Regions from separate parts of the Pseudomonas sp. TE24901 genome, predicted to be linked through region 3. Evidence: predicted binding sites of a transcription regulator. Region 3 holds the regulator's gene; each other region holds the start of a gene.

Region 1 (5,568 bases), on a different contig from region 3:
GGGGCGAATCTGCTTCACCAAGTCCGGGCGTGGATCGTCGGGCGACTTGCCCTGGAACTGCCAGTCGGACAGCAGGGTGTATTGCACCAGTTTGTTGGCTTCGATCTGCGCCGAGAAAAACTGCTCGGCGGCAGCAGGGCTCAGTTTGTAGCTCGGTGCCTGGGTGGCAGCACTGGCGATCACCTCTTGTTCGCGCGTCTTGTCCTCCACGGGCTTGTGGCTGTCCCATTTGCTCAGGGCGACCTGTTCGGCGATCTGCAGGCGTTCGGCGATGCTGTTGAGCAGGGGGTCGAGCGTGGGTGGCGCAGCGTGGGCGCTGGCACTGGCAAATAGCAGGGCAAATAAGAGTCGACGTTTCAACGGTGATCTCCTGATGGGAGGGCGCCAGCCCTCTTTTATAGTGTTCAAAAAGCCTGGGCAAAAAAAAGACCTCCCGAAGGAGGCCTTTCTTGTCACGCTACGTCAAGTAGCGCTACTGGATTAGCAGCTGTAGTACAGCTCGTATTCCAGTGGGTGTACGAAGGTGCGTACTTTGATTTCTTCTTCGCTTTTCAGCTCGATGTAGGCATCGATGAAGTCGTCGCTGAATACGCCGCCTTTGGTCAGGAACGCACGGCCCTTGTCCAGCTCTTCCAGGGCTTCTTTCAGGCTGCCGCACACTTGTGGGATCTCTTTGGCCTCTTCAGGCGGCAGGTCATACAAGTTTTTGTCGGCGGCATCGCCAGGGTGGATCTTGTTCTGGATACCGTCCAGACCCGCCATTACCAGGGCAGCGAAGGCCAGGTATGGGTTGGCTGCTGGATCCGGGAAGCGGGCTTCGATGCGGCGAGCGCGAGGGCTGGACACGTAAGGAATACGGATCGAGGCGGAGCGGTTACGCGCCGAGTAGGCCAGCATTACCGGTGCTTCGAAACCTGGGACCAGACGCTTGTAGGAGTTGGTCGACGGGTTGGTGAAGCCGTTCAGGGCCTTACCGTGCTTGATGATACCGCCGATGAAGTACAGGGCAGTGTCGGACAGGCCGGCATAACCTTCGCCAGCGAAGGTGTTCTTGCCTTCTTTAGCGATGGACAGGTGAACATGCATACCCGAACCGTTATCGCCGTACAGAGGCTTAGGCATGAAGGTAGCGGTACGGCCGTAGGCATCAGCCACGTTGTGTACGCAGTACTTCAGGGTCTGAACTTCGTCAGCCTTGGCAACCAGGGTGTTGAACTTCACGCCGATTTCGTTCTGGCCGGCAGTCGCCACTTCGTGGTGGTGAACTTCGATGACCAGGCCCATTTCTTCCATGGCGTTGCACATGGAGGTACGGATTTCGTGGTCGTGGTCGAACGGCGGAACTGGGAAGTAGCCACCTTTGATACCTGGACGGTGGCCTTTGTTGCCGCCTTCCACGTCCTGGTCGGACATCCACGAACCTTGTTCGGAGAAGATCTTGAACATGGAGCCGGAGATGTCGGACTTGAACTTGACCGAATCAAAGATGAAGAATTCTGGCTCTGGGCCTACGAATACAGTGTCGCCGATACCGGTCGACTTCAGGTATTCCTCGGCACGCTTGGCGATCGCACGTGGGTCGCGGTCGTAGCCTTGCATGGTCGAAGGCTCGATCACGTCGCAGACGATGATCAGGGTTGGGTCTTCGGTGAACGGGTCGAGCACGGCAGTGCTGTCGTCCGGCATCAGGATCATGTCGGAAGCTTCGATGCCTTTCCAGCCAGCGATGGAGGAGCCGTCGAACATTTTGCCTTCTTCGAAGAAAGCATCATCCAGCGCGTCGCGAGCCGGCATGGTCACGTGGTGCTGAGTACCTTTGGTGTCCGTGAAGCGCAGATCAATCCATTTAACGTCATGATCTTTGATGAGTTGAACCGACTTCGACATGGTGTCCTCCGGGTGGCTTCGGGCTGGGTAGTGGAGTTAGCCCTTAGAATGTGGGTGATGCCGGCGCGGATACTCCGCCAAGGCAACCTGCCTCACAAGGGAGCAAATTGCATGCCAGTGCGCCAACATGGCCTTTTTGCCTCAAAATGGCCCCTATAACGGTGCAATCCGCTGAAACGGAAAAAATAACGCACTGCAATGTAGCGTTAATTCGTGAAAATGACCTGTTTTGGTGCGCTCAACCTGTTGTGCATATTAACTGGTTAAACCTTGAGCGATTTCCGCTATAATCCGCGCCCCCCTTTTTCAGCAGGCCCGGCGCGCGCTGTTTCCATGAAATTAATCGTTAAAGTCTTCCCCGAGATCACCATCAAGAGCCGACCGGTACGGACGCGTTTCATCCGTCAATTGGCCAAGAACATCCGTGCCGTGCTCCGAGACCTGGACCCGGCTGTGGTGGTGAACGGTGTGTGGGACAACCTCGAGCTGGAAACCCGCATTACCGACGCCAAAGCCTTGAAGGACATGACCGAGCGCCTGAGCTGCATGCCGGGCATCGCGCATTTCCTGCAGGTGGATGAGTACGCGCTGGGCGACTTCGACGACATCACCGAGAAGTGCAAGCAGCACTACGGTGACTCGCTGACCGGCAAGATCTTTTCGGTGCGCTGCAAGCGCGCCGGCAAGCACCCGTTCAGCTCCATGGACGTCGAAAAATACGTCGGCAGCAAGCTGCGTCGCGAGTGCGGCGCGGCAGGAATCTCGCTGAAAACGCCGGAAATCGAAGTCCGTATCGAAATTCGCGACCAACGGTTGTTTGTGATCCACAGCCAGCACAACAGCATCGGCGGCTACCCGCTGGGCGCCCTGGAACAGACCCTGGTACTCATGTCCGGCGGTTTCGATTCCACGGTGGCGGCCTACCAGATCATGCGCCGTGGCCTGATGAGCCACTTCTGCTTCTTTAACCTGGGCGGGCGTGCACACGAATTGGGCGTGATGGAAGTTGCGCACTTTATCTGGAAGAAATACGGCAGCTCCCAACGCGTGCTATTTGTGAGCGTACCGTTCGAGGAAGTGCTGGGAGAAATTCTCGGTAAAGTCGATAACGGTCATATGGGCGTAGTATTGAAGCGTATGATGTTGCGCGCGGCGTCGAGCATTGCCGACCGCCTGCACATCGATGCGCTGGTGACCGGTGAAGCGATCTCCCAGGTGTCCAGCCAGACGCTGCCCAACCTGTCGATCATCGATTGCGTCACCGAGAAGCTGGTCTTGCGCCCGCTGATCGCCAGCCACAAGCAGGACATCATCGACCTGGCAGAAGAAATCGGCACCGCCGACTTTGCCAAGCACATGCCTGAGTACTGCGGGGTCATTTCGGTGAACCCCAAGACCCACGCCAAGCGTTACCGCGTGGAGCATGAAGAGAAAGAATTCGACATGGCGATCCTGGAGCGTGCGCTCGAGAACGCCAAGCTGGTCCCGATCGATCGCGTGATCGACGAGTTGGGCCAGGATGTGAAGATCGAAGAAGTCAGCGAAGCCCTGGCCGGCCAGATCGTCATCGACATCCGTCACCCGGATGCCGCTGAAGATGAGCCACTGGAAATCGCTGGCATCGACGTGCAAACGCTGCCGTTCTACGCACTGAACGCGCGTTTCAAGGAACTGGATAACAGCCGTCAGTACCTGCTGTATTGCGACAAAGGCGTGATGAGTCGCCTGCATGCCCACCATTTGCTCAGTGAGGGGCATGCCAATGTGCGCGTTTATCGACCGAGCTAAGAGCCCGGGGCTGTTTGCCTGTGGCCTGCGTCACCGGCCCCCCGACTCTGCCGTCAAGCTGTAACGGCAAGGCCTGACTCTACTGTTAATCGCTGCCACGACCTGTCAGCACACCGAATCCTCTGATCGAGATACACAAGTGATCGAAAATCTACGTAACATCGCCATCATTGCTCACGTTGACCATGGTAAAACCACCCTGGTAGACAAACTCCTGCGTCAATCCGGCACCCTGGAGCGCAACGAGCTCAACGACGAGCGCGTGATGGACTCCAACGACCAGGAAAAAGAGCGCGGTATTACCATCCTGGCAAAAAACACCGCTATCAACTGGAACGGCTACCACATCAACATCGTGGACACCCCGGGCCACGCCGACTTCGGCGGCGAAGTAGAACGCGTCATGTCGATGGTTGACTCCGTTCTGCTGCTGGTTGATGCCCAAGACGGCCCTATGCCGCAAACCCGTTTCGTGACCAAGAAGGCGTTCGAAGCCGGCCTGCGTCCGATCGTGTGCATCAACAAGGTTGACCGTCCAGGCGCGCGTCCGGACTGGGTTCTGGACCAGATCTTCGACCTGTTCGACAACCTGGGTGCCACCGAAGAACAGCTGGACTTCAAAGTCGTCTACGCCTCGGCCCTGAACGGTATTGCCGGTCTGGACCACAACGACATGGCTGAAGACATGACCCCGCTGTACCAGTCGATCGTCGACAACGTGCCAGCACCGGCTGTTGACCGTGACGGCGCGTTCCAGATGCAGATCTCCGCTCTGGACTACAACAGCTTCCTGGGTGTTATCGGCGTTGGCCGTATCGCTCGTGGTCGCGTCAAGCCGAACACTCCGGTTGTCGCTATCGGTGCCGACGGCAAGAAGCGCAACGGTCGTATCCTGAAGCTGATGGGTCACCACGGTCTGCACCGTGTAGACGTTGAAGAAGCAGCTGCTGGCGACATCGTGTGCATCAGCGGTATGGACTCGCTGTTCATCTCCGACACCCTGTGCCACCCGGACACCGTCGAGGCGATGAAGCCTCTGACCGTTGACGAGCCAACCGTTTCCATGACCTTCCAGGTAAACGACTCGCCTTTCTGCGGTAAAGAAGGCAAGTTCGTGACCTCCCGTAACATCAAGGAGCGTCTGGACAAAGAGCTGCTGTACAACGTTGCTCTGCGCGTTGAAGAAGGCGACTCGGCTGACAAGTTCAAGGTTTCCGGCCGTGGTGAGCTGCACCTCTCGGTACTGATCGAAACCATGCGTCGCGAAGGCTTCGAAATGGGCGTTGGTCGTCCAGAAGTGATCATCCGTCAAGTTGACGGCGTGAAGCAGGAACCGTTCGAAAACGTCACCATCGACACCCCGGAAGAATCCCAGGGCAAGGTGATGGAAGAGATGGGTCTGCGTAAAGGCGACCTGACCAACATGGTGCCGGATGGCAAAGGCCGTGTACGTCTGGAATACAACATCCCTGCTCGTGGTCTGATCGGTTTCCGTAACCAGTTCCTGACCCTGACCAACGGTGCTGGCATCCTGACCTCGATCTTCGATCGCTACGACACCATGAAGTCCGGCGACATGTCCGGCCGTCAGAACGGTGTTCTGGTATCGGTAGAAACCGGCAAGGCACTGACCTACTCCCTGGAAACCCTCCAGGCGCGTGGCAAGCTGTTTGTTGAACACGGTCAAGAGATCTACAACGGCCAGATCGTTGGTCTGAACAGCCGTGACAACGACATGGGCGTCAACCCAACCAAAGGCAAGAAGCTCGACAACATGCGTGCTTCGGGTAAAGACGAAACCATCGCCCTGGTTCCACCTGTTCGCTTTACCCTGGAACAGGCTCTGGAATTCATCCAGGACGACGAGCTGTGCGAAGTGACACCTAAGTCGAT
Region 2 (5,568 bases), on a different contig from region 3:
ACACCGTTGGTCACGGTACCCGGCACCCAGCCGGTGATGGTCAGGGTATTACCGGTCACGCCTGTCCCAGCAACACTGGTGAGCTTGCCGGAACCATCAAAGGTCAGCGTCGTCGCAGCAGGTGGCGCAGTGCCTGCGCCTGTGCCCGTTGGCAGTGTGCCGTCCGGGTTACGGCCATCGATCAGCGTGTAGGATTTCCAGACGTTGCTGTCGGTCTTGACCAGGTACTGCACCATCGGGTGAGCGTTACCTTGGTTGTCGTACAAGGTGGTGCTGTATTGGGTGGTGAAAGTACTGGTGTCGCTTGGGTCAAACGGCTTGGTCGTCTGGTTGATAACCGCTTCTGAAGAGTTCAGGTTACTGGTGGAATCCACCTTGGTGGACGCCTTCGGCGGCAGGTTCGACAGGTTCAGTTGCAGGTCGGTCAGGCCGCCCTTGATGATATTGCCATCGGCGTCCGCCGCGTAGCCTTGCAGGCGCGAGGTGCCGGTGTTGTTGGTGATGTAGCCGTCTTTGTCGGCACGGAAGGCACCACTACGGGTGTATTCCAGCGAACCGTCGCTGGCCTTCTGCACGAAGAAGCCGCCGCCCTGGATCGCCATGTCCAGGATGCCGCCGCTGTTGTTCACGTCACCCTGGGTGAACTGCTGGGACACAGCCGCCAGGTTCACACCGTTGCCGATGCTGTTCTGGCCGGTGCCCAGTTTGGAGGCCGCGTAGATGTCCGCGAACTCCGCACGGGACGACTTGAAGCCCGTGGTCGCGACGTTGGCGATGTTGTTGCCGGTCACGTCCAGTTGTTTGTTGGCCGCATAGAGGCCGCTCAGGCCGATGTTAAAAGACATGTTTCTCTCCTTCTGCCGTATTTAGCCGGCTCTATGTACCGATAGTCTGAATTTGCGACAGCTTGACGCTGCCCATGCCGCCTGCAAGGTTCAACAGCATTTCGCCGCCGGTCTTGCTCAGCGTCACGCTGGTAACGGTTGCCGGCAGCGAAGTGGCCAAGGCAACCGAGTCACCCTTGTCGTTCTTCGTGGTGGCGGCAAAGGTGTAGGTACCGGCAGGGGCGACTTCGCCCTTGTCGTTCTTGCCATCCCAGATAAAGCTCGCATCGCCAGCGCTCTGGGCACCCATGTCGATGGTGCGCACCACGTTGCCGTCCTTGTCGGTGATCTTCACGGAGACGTTACCCGTCGCCGCCGTCACCGCCACCGAACCGGTCATGCTCTTGCTGGTATCAACCATGGCCTTGTCGGTCTGGGTGATGATCGAACGCCCCACCAGCGACGACGCTTGCAGCGCTTGCGACGAGCTGAAGTTGCTGGAGATCGCGTTCACCGAATCGTTCAGGGTGTTGATCCCTTCCAGGCTGCTGAACTGCGCCAGTTGCGCCACGAACGCGCCGTTGTCCTGAGGCGACAGCGGGTTCTGGTTTTTGAGCTGGGTCACCAGCAGTTGCAGGAATGCGTCCTTGCCCAGCGACTGGTTGCCCGTCGCCGCCTTGGAAGCATCACCGACGCTGCTGTTGTCTGTCGCGGACTTGACCTTCGAGTTGAAAAGGTCCTGAACCGCCGTGTTGGTAGAAGTGGTATCAACAATGGCCATTATTTGGCGCCCCTTATCACTGACCCAGGGTCAGGACCTTCTGCATCATGGTTTTGGCGGTGTTCATCATTTCCGCGTTGGTCTGGAACGAGCGGCTGGCAGAGATCATGTCAGCCATCTCCTCGACCACGTTGACGTTCGGGTAGTACACGTAGCCTTTTTCGTTCGCGGCCGGGTGGTTCGGCTCGTAGCGGGCTTCCAGGTTGCTCTGGTCTTCAACCACGCCGAGCACCTGCACGCCTTGGCCGGCGGCATCCTGGTTCTGGAACAGCGAATCGCTGCCGCCGCTCTGGCCGCCCTGGAACATGGTGGCGAACACCGGGTGACGGGCGCGGTAGGTCTGGTCAATGCTCGAAGACACGGTCTCGGCGTTGGCGATGTTACTGGCGACGGTGTTCAAACGCGTGGTCTGCGCGCTCATGCCACTGCCGGCAATATTGAAAACACTGGCTAGGGACATGGCTTACTCTCCACGCAGGGCTGACATCAGCCCTTTGAATTTACTGTTGAGCAGGGTGAAGCTGGCCTGGAAGTTCACCGAGTTCTCGGCGTAGGCCGATTGCTCCAGCTGGGCGTCGACGGTGTTCTGGTCGATCGACGGCTGCATCGGCGTGCGATACAGCAGCGACTCGTCACCATTGCCCAGGCCTTGCGCTTCAATGTGACGGGTATTGGTCACGTTCAAGGCGAAGGTGCCATTCTTGGTCTTGTCCTGCTGTGCAGCGAGCACGGCGGAGAAGTCCAAATCCCGAGCCTTGTAGTTCGGGGTGTCGGCGTTGGCAATGTTGTTGGCCAAGACTTCAGCACGCTGGGCGCGGAAGCCCAGGGCTTGTTCGTGAATACCGAGCGCTTTATCGAAGCTGATGCTCATGGCGGAAACCTTTAGGCTGACCTGCTTTTCGTAACTGGGTTATAGCAAGGCGCATGCCAATTAACGAAAAGGCCGTAACTCAAGGGTTTGCGAGGGGTTTGCCGGTGGCAATGCCAGAAAAGCGGCAACGGGTTTCCGCGTGGCGCCAGTAAAGCGGCAATGGTGAGTTGCCGCCTTCATTTACCTTGCCGCAAAACAAATGTGGGAGCGGACTTGCTCGCGAATGCGGCAGGTCAGTCAATTTATATCTGACTGACAAACCGCATTCGCGAGCAAGCCCGCTCCCACATTGTTAACCGCGTAACTCTTACTTGGCCTGGTAGATGATCCCCGGGCTGCACTGCACCATCTGGTAATGATCCGGCAGACCGTTCAGCGCCTCGGAAGCACCGAGGAACAGATAGCCGCCGCGCTTGAGCGTGCCGTGGATGCGCAACAGGATGTCTTTCTTCACTTCGGCCGAGAAGTAGATCAGCACGTTGCGGCAGAACACCATGTCGAACTTGCCCAGGCTGGCGTAGCTGTCGAGCAGGTTGAACGAGCGGAACTCCACCCGGTTCTTGATCGGCGCCTTGACCGCCCAGCGCCCTGCCCCTTTCGGGTCAAAGTAACGCTGCAGGCGTTCCTGGGACAAACCACGGCCCAGGGCCAGGCTGTCGTACTCGCCGGTCTTGCAGTTGGTGAGCATGGTGCCGGACAGGTCGGTGGCAACGATTTGCGCACCGGCCTTCAATTGGCCCATGTTGGTCCGTTCGAACTCGTCGATAGCCATCGAGATCGAGTACGGCTCCTGCCCCGAGGAGCACGCCGCCGACCAGATGCGCAGGCGCTGGCCCGGGCTTGCCTTGATGGCTTCGGGCAGCACTTTGCTCTTGAGCACCTCGAAGGGGTAGGTATCCCGAAACCACAGGGTTTCGTTGGTGGTCATGGCATCGACCACCATCTCCTTGAGCCCGCTGCGCGGTTGACCCTGGATGCGCTGGACCAGCTCACCCAACGACTTGATGCCCTGCTGTTCCATCAGTTTGTTGAGACGGCTGGATACCAGGTACTGCTTGTTTTCACCGAGCAATATGCCACAGGCTTTTTCCAGGAAGACCCGGAACTGTTCGAAATCCAAATTACCCGTAGACAATGATACCGCCTCTTAAATCGTGTGACCGCCAGGGGAAATCCCCTAGCCGTGATCTGCTGCCTTGATCCGGTCGACTACCCGGGATGCCAGGTCATCAGGGCGGAATTTGGCCAGGAAGTCATCGGCGCCGACCTTCTTGACCATCGCCTGATTGAATACACCCGACAACGAAGTATGCAGGATGATATGTAGTTTTTGCATGCGCGGATCGTTGCGTATCTCGGCCGTGAGGGTGTAGCCGTCCATTTCCGGCATCTCGATGTCGGAAATCATCATCAGGAATTCTTCTTCGGGCTTCTTGCCCTCATCCACCAGCGTGCGCAGATAATCCAGGGCCTGGCGGCCGTCGTTGAGCGCGACCACTTCCACCCCGACGGTTTGCAGGCAACGAGTGACCTGTTTGCGCGCCACGGAGGAGTCATCCACGGTCAACACCCGCAGCGATACAGCCTTGTGCGCGGTTTCGGCATCGACCACACCCACCGAGATGTTCTCCGAGGTCGGCGCCACTTCGGCGAGGATCTTCTCCACGTCGATGATTTCCACCAACTGGTTGTCGACCCGCGTCACTGCCGTGAGGTAGTGATCGCGGCCGGTGCCCTTGGGCGGCGGATGGATCTCTTCCCAGTTCATGTTGACGATGCGCTCCACCGAGCGCACCAGGAAGCCCTGGGTCTTGGTGTTGTACTCGGTGATGATCACGAACGGGCTCTCACGGTCCTGCAAGCCGGCAGAACCGGTGGCCATGGCCAGGTCAAGAATCGGGATCGTCGCCCCGCGGATGTTGGCAACGCCACACACCACCGGGCTGGACTTGGGCATGATCGTCAGCTTGGGACACTGCAGCACTTCCCGCACCTTGAACACGTTGATGCCATATAGCTGCTTGCCGTCCAGGCGAAAAAGCAACAACTCCAGGCGATTCTGCCCTACCAGCTGTGTGCGCTGGTTTACTGAATCCATTACACCTGCCATGCCCAGACTCCTACGCTAAAACCTAAAGGGTACGACGCGTACCCAACATTAAACGGCACGAGCTTTGCTTTTTATTGGTCATGAACCTTAAAACGACAGTTTCCCGACGCCTTGCTCCCCAACGACTACGCAGCTTCCTCTGTGCGTCGCTGGCATTGCTTGCCGTGGGCACAGGGGCCACGGCCCGCGCAGATAACGTCACCTTGCCTGATCTACTTATCGGCGTCACCCAGGGCTTTCTTGAGTTCACTGTAGAAGATTATCTGGCGACCACCCAGACGCCCGGGCGCTACGAAATCCAGGTCAACCAGCTGGACCCCCGCCTGCGCATGCCGGCGTGCGACAAGGAATTGACAGCCACCCTGGAAAGCCCGGCCCAGCCGATTGGCCGCGTGACGGTAAAAGTACGCTGTGAAGGTGCGTCGCCCTGGACGGTGTTCGTGCCGGCGCAGGTCAAGCTGTTCCGTGACGTGGTGGTGGTGACCCGCCCGCTCAAGCGCACCGGCATCATTGGTGACCAGGACGTCGCCCTACGTGAACGGGATATCAGCCTGATCAACCAGGGCTACCTGACTTCGCTGGACCAGGCCATCGGGCAGAAATTGACCCGACCAATGGTCACTGACCAAGTGATAACCCTGGTGCATCTGGAGCAGGCCGAGGTTGTGCGCAAGGGCGATCAGGTGGTGATCTCTGCCAGCAGCGGCGCGCTGAACGTGAAAATGCCCGGGGAGGCGCTGTCCAACGGCGGCATGAGCGAGCAGATCCGCGTGAAAAACCTGAATTCCAACCGCGTGATCAAGGCGCGGGTGACAGCCCCCGGTCAAGTCGAGGTGGCTTTATAGATCACTGGTATCGGACGCCAGCTTTTCCTACACTGTGCGCCAGACGTTCGCGCAAACAGGTTTATTGTCAATCGAGCCTAAAGTTTGTCCGGGTATGGCCGAAAACATGGCAAGCGTCCAAATACCCAGAGGTTTTT
Region 3 (5,568 bases):
CATGCAGGCGATGAATTGCCTCACGTCCAGCGCGGCACGCTACTGAAGGACGCGCTGATGGAAATGACCCGCAAGGGCCTCGGCATGACCGTTATCCTGGAAGCCGATGGCCGCCTGGCCGGGGTATTCACCGACGGCGACTTGCGCCGCACCCTGGACCGCACCATCGACATCCACACCGCGACCATCGATGCGGTCATGACCCCTCATGGCAAGACCGCACGCCCGGAAATGCTGGCTGCAGAAGCGCTGAAGATCATGGAAGACCACAAGATCGGCGCGCTGGTGGTGGTCAATGAAGATGACCGCCCTATCGGCGCCCTGAACATGCACGACTTGCTGCGTGCGGGAGTAATGTAATGACAGGCGACCTGTTGCAACGCGGCAAGAACATCAAGCTGGCGATTTTCGACGTCGACGGCGTGCTGACCGATGGCCGCCTGTACTTTCTCGAAGACGGCAGCGAATTCAAGACGTTCAATACCCTCGACGGCCAGGGCATCAAGATGCTGATGGCGGCAGGTGTGCAAACGGCCATTATCAGCGGTCGCAAGACCCCGGTTGTGGAACGTCGTGCACAAAACCTGGGGATTCCTCACCTGTATCAGGGCCGTGAGGATAAACTGGTGGTTCTGGACGAGCTTCTTGGCCAACTCAACCTAAGCTATGAGCAGGTCGCCTACCTCGGTGACGACCTGCCCGACCTGCCGGTCATTCGCCGGGTAGGCCTGGGCATGGCTGTCGCCAACGCGGCGGCATTTGTTCGTGAACACGCCCATGGCATCACCACGGCCCGTGGCGGCGAAGGTGCCGCGCGTGAGTTCTGCGAATTGATCCTGCGCGCCCAGGGCAGCCTTGAAGCGGCCCACGCCGCCTACTTATAGAGCGTTTTATGCTGAGCAAAAAGATTCGCAACTTCCTGCTATTCGGGGTCATCGCCGCGCTGTTCCTCGCGGTGGGCTACTGGAATATCAGCCCGGAGCGCTTCCTCGACAAGCCTGTAGCGCAGGTTGACGACGGGGCCATCGACTATTACGCCATCAACGCCAAAAGCGTGCAGTTCCTGCCCGACGGCAAGGTGCAGTACGAAATGACGTCGGACAAGGTCGAGCACTTGAAGGCTACTGAAGTGACCTTGCTGACCAATCCCGACATGAACATCTATCGCGGCACCGAGTTTCCGTGGCACGTCACCAGCAAGCGTGGCGAGGTCAACCCGGACGGCACCCAAGTAGAACTGATCGACTCGGTACGCGTTGCGCGCACTGACGACAAGAACCGCGACACCGTGATCACCACCAGTCGCATGACCGTATTCCCGCAGAAGCAATATGCGCAGACCGAGCAAGACGTTAGAATCGACGGCGCTGGCGGTGTATCGACTGGCAAGGGAATGAAAGCGTATTTGAAAGAAAGCAGGATACACCTGCTATCGAACGTAAGAGGACAGTATGAGGCTCGTTAAAACTCTCCCTATTTTGCTCGGTCTGGGCGCAGCACTGGGAAGCGTGAGCGCCTGGGCTCTGCCGAACGATAGCCAGCAACCGATCCACATCCAGGCTGACGATGCGCAGCTGGATGACAAGCAAGGCGTCGCGACCTACACCGGTGGCGTGATCATTACCCAGGGCTCGATGAAGATCACTGGCAACACGGTGACACTGACCCGCACCAAGAGCGGCGACATCGACGTCGTGACCTCGGTGGGCAACCTGGCCTATTTCGAACAGAAGCAGGCACCTGCCGACACCGCCCCGATGAAGGGCTATGGCAAGACCATTCAGTATCACGCCCAGCAGAACCGCATTGTCCTGATTGACCAGGCCAAGGTCGTCAGCACCGACGGCAACACCACGGAAGGTGAAAAAATCACCTATGACACCGTGAAACAGGTCGCCAACGCCGGTCGCGCCAATGGCAACAAGGTCACCGCACCTCGTCCGCGTATCGACATGGTTATCCAGCCGAAGAAGAAGGCCGAGTAATGGCAACCCTGAAAGCCCAGCATCTGGCCAAGGCCTACAAAAGCCGTCAGGTCGTGCGCGACGTCAGCCTGTCGATCGACAGCGGCCAGATCGTCGGCCTGCTCGGCCCCAACGGTGCCGGCAAGACCACCTGTTTCTACATGATCGTCGGCCTGGTCCAGGCAGATCAGGGTCGCGTACTGATCGACGACCTGGATGTCAGCCACCAGCCGATGCACGGTCGTGCTCGCGCCGGTATCGGCTATCTTCCCCAGGAAGCGTCGATCTTCCGCAAACTGTCGGTTTCGGACAACATCATGGCGATCCTGGAGACCCGTAAGGAACTCGACCGTGACGGCCGCCGTAAGGAGCTGGAAAGCCTGCTGCAGGAATTCCATATCAACCACATCCGCGACAACCTGGGCATGAGCCTGTCCGGTGGCGAGCGTCGCCGTGTGGAAATCGCCCGCGCATTGGCCACCGCGCCGAAGTTCATCCTGCTGGACGAACCGTTCGCCGGCGTCGACCCGATTTCGGTGGGCGATATCAAACAGATCATCCACCACCTCAAGGCCAAGGGGATCGGCGTACTGATCACTGACCACAACGTTCGCGAGACCCTCGATATCTGTGAAACCGCTTATATCGTCAACGATGGCCAATTGATCGCCGAAGGCGACTCCGCCACCATCCTGGCCAACGAACTGGTCAAGGAAGTGTACCTGGGCCACGAGTTCCGCCTGTAAGCGTCGCGGTGTCAGGCCGAACGCCAGCGCGCGCGGGAGTCAATAAAAACCTCAGTTTTTTTATTGTTACCGCGCTCTAGGCAAAGCCCCCGATATCAGGCATATAATTTGCTTATGTTTGGCGCTCACGCGCCCTGTCGTGGATGGCGCATTGCGCCGGCGAATAAGGTGTTAAGCCCCTGCCATGAAACCATCGCTAGTCCTGAGAATGGGCCAGCAGCTGACGATGACACCGCAGCTGCAACAGGCCATCCGCCTGCTCCAATTGTCGACCCTGGACCTGCAACAGGAAATCCAGGAGGCCCTGGAGTCCAATCCGATGCTCGAACGCCAGGAAGAAGGCGACGACTTCGACAATGCAGACCCGCTGGCTGACAACATCGAGCAAAAACCCAATTCCGACGTGCAGGAACCCTCCTATCAGGAAACCGCCCCGACGGTGGACAACCTGGAGGACGGCGAATGGAACGAACGCATTCCCAACGAGCTTCCCGTGGACACGGCCTGGGAAGACGTCTACCAGACCAGTGCCAGCAGCCTGCCAAGCAATGACGATGACGAGTGGGACTTCACCACCCGCACGTCAGCCGGCGAGAGCCTGCAGAGCCATCTGCTGTGGCAACTGAACCTGGCACCGATGTCCGACACCGATCGCCTGATCGCCGTCACCCTGATCGACTGCATCAATAACCAGGGCTACCTGGACGAAACCCTTGAGGAAATCCTTGAGGCATTCGACCCGGAACTGGACATTGAGCTGGACGAGATCGAAGCCGTCCTGCACCGAATCCAGCAATTCGAACCGGCCGGCATTGGCGCCCGCACCCTCAGCGAGTGCCTGCTGCTGCAATTGCGCCAACTTCCGGCCAAGACGCCTTGGCTTGCCGAGGCCCAGCGCCTGGTCAATGACTACATCGACCTGCTGGGCAGCCGCGACTACAGCCAGCTCATGCGCCGCATGAAGCTCAAGGAAGACGACCTGCGCCAGGTCATCGAGCTGGTCCAGAGCCTCAACCCACGCCCCGGTTCGCAGATCGAGTCCAGCGAAGCTGAATACGTCGTCCCTGACGTGATCGTACGCAAGGACAACGAGCGCTGGCTGGTGGAGCTTAACCAGGAGTCGGTACCACGCTTGCGCGTCAACCCGCAGTACGCCGGTTTTGTACGTCGTGCCGACACCAGCGCCGACAACACCTTCATGCGCAACCAGTTGCAGGAAGCGCGCTGGTTCATCAAGAGCCTGCAAAGCCGCAACGAAACCCTGATGAAAGTCGCCACCCAGATCGTCGAGCACCAGCGCGGCTTCCTGGAATACGGCGACGAGGCGATGAAGCCGCTGGTGCTGCATGACATCGCCGAAGCAGTGGGTATGCATGAATCGACGATCTCCCGGGTGACCACGCAGAAATTCATGCATACCCCACGGGGTATTTATGAACTGAAATACTTTTTCTCCAGCCACGTCAGCACCTCCGAAGGCGGCGAATGCTCGTCCACGGCGATCCGCGCGATCATCAAAAAACTGGTTGCCGCTGAAAATCAGAAAAAGCCATTGAGTGACAGTAAGATCGCTGGTTTACTGGAGGCACAAGGCATTCAGGTCGCCCGTCGAACCGTCGCCAAGTACCGCGAGTCCCTCGGGATCGCGCCTTCCAGCGAGCGTAAGCGTTTGATGTGACGGGCGGGCCACAGCGTTCCAGTGGCAGGCACCCCGGCCTGCCGCTTTATGCACTGGCAACGAAGGAGAAGCTGTATGCAAGTCAACATCAGTGGACACCAGCTGGAAGTCACCAAACCCCTGCGTGAATACACCGAAAGCAAGCTGAACAAGCTGGCAGGGCATTTTGACAAGATCACCAACGTGCAGGTCATCATGGAGGTCGATAAGCTCAAGCAGAAAATCGAGGCCACCCTGCACGTACCGAATGCAAAGCTCGTCGCCAATGCGGAGCATGAAGACATGTACGCGGCGATCGACTCGCTCTACGACAAGCTGGACCGCCAACTCATAAAGCATAAGGAAAAGAATCTGCACCTGATGCAAGGTACAGGTCGTTAACTCTCCCCCCATGATCCGACTTGAAACCATCCTGACCCCCGGCCGTTCACTCGTGAACGTGCCGGGCGGCAGCAAGAAAAAAGCCCTCGAACAAATTGCCAACCTGATCGCGCGCGAAGTGCCGGATCTGGAGATGCAAGATGTCTTCGACGCGCTGATTGCCCGTGAAAAACTCGGCTCCACCGGTTTTGGCAACGGCATCGCCATCCCCCACTGCCGTCTCAAGGGTTGCGAAACACCTGTCAGTGCCCTGCTGCACCTTGAAGCTCCCATCGATTTCGACGCCATCGACGGCGCCCCGGTCGACCTGCTGTTTGTCCTGCTGGTCCCGCAAGCCGCCACCGATGCGCACCTGGAACTGCTTCGGCAGATCGCCAGCATGCTTGACCGCAAGGACGTACGCGACAAACTGCGCGGCGCCAGCAGCAATGAGGCGCTTTATCAGGTTGTCCTGGATGAACAGAACGGGCAGTAATCATGCGTTTGATCATCGTCAGCGGCCGCTCCGGCTCGGGTAAAAGCACTGCCCTCAATGTCCTTGAGGACAACGGCTTTTATTGCATCGACAACCTGCCGGCCGGCCTGCTGCCGGAGCTGGCGGAACGCGCACTGATCCACACCGAGCTGGCCCAGCCCCTGGTTGCCGTTTCGATTGATGCCCGCAACCTGCCCAGCCACCTTGAGCGTTTTCCGCAACTGCTCGAGGAGGTCAGGGCCAAGCATATTCATTGTGATGTGCTGTACCTGGACGCCGACGAAGAAACCCTGCTCAAGCGCTTTTCCGAGACCCGCCGACGTC

What was found. The regulator sigma-54, encoded in region 3, starts transcription at its own class of promoters, with help from an activator protein. The targets are predictions, from matches to a motif close to ANTGGCATNNANNTTGCTNT.
Region 1: a site for sigma-54 is predicted at 1,987-2,006, ahead of glnA (glutamate--ammonia ligase). Genes of this name have one in related genera too.
Region 2: a site for sigma-54 is predicted at 2,518-2,537, ahead of flgB (flagellar basal body rod protein FlgB). Genes of this name have one in related genera too.

The regions. Positions count from the first base shown of each region.
Region 1 is NZ_JBSSAF010000003.1:396,617-402,184, reverse strand. It holds gene ACVWVP_RS07935 (chorismate mutase) at 1-360, opposite strand, end outside; gene glnA (glutamate--ammonia ligase) at 481-1,887, opposite strand; gene thiI (tRNA uracil 4-sulfurtransferase ThiI) at 2,221-3,675, shown strand; gene typA (translational GTPase TypA) at 3,815-5,568, shown strand, end outside.
Region 2 is NZ_JBSSAF010000007.1:340,829-346,396, forward strand. It holds gene flgE (flagellar hook protein FlgE) at 1-845, opposite strand, end outside; gene flgD (flagellar hook assembly protein FlgD) at 877-1,605, opposite strand; gene flgC (flagellar basal body rod protein FlgC) at 1,622-2,065, opposite strand; gene flgB (flagellar basal body rod protein FlgB) at 2,069-2,476, opposite strand; gene cheR (protein-glutamate O-methyltransferase CheR) at 2,784-3,611, opposite strand; gene ACVWVP_RS16780 (chemotaxis protein CheV) at 3,654-4,586, opposite strand; gene flgA (flagellar basal body P-ring formation chaperone FlgA) at 4,667-5,431, shown strand.
Region 3 is NZ_JBSSAF010000002.1:223,007-228,574, reverse strand. It holds gene ACVWVP_RS04750 (KpsF/GutQ family sugar-phosphate isomerase) at 1-360, shown strand, start outside; gene ACVWVP_RS04745 (KdsC family phosphatase) at 360-884, shown strand; gene lptC (LPS export ABC transporter periplasmic protein LptC) at 893-1,465, shown strand; gene lptA (lipopolysaccharide transport periplasmic protein LptA) at 1,452-1,985, shown strand; gene lptB (LPS export ABC transporter ATP-binding protein) at 1,985-2,710, shown strand; gene ACVWVP_RS04725 (RNA polymerase factor sigma-54) at 2,895-4,388, shown strand; gene hpf (ribosome hibernation-promoting factor, HPF/YfiA family) at 4,464-4,769, shown strand; gene ptsN (PTS IIA-like nitrogen regulatory protein PtsN) at 4,780-5,244, shown strand; gene rapZ (RNase adapter RapZ) at 5,247-5,568, shown strand, end outside.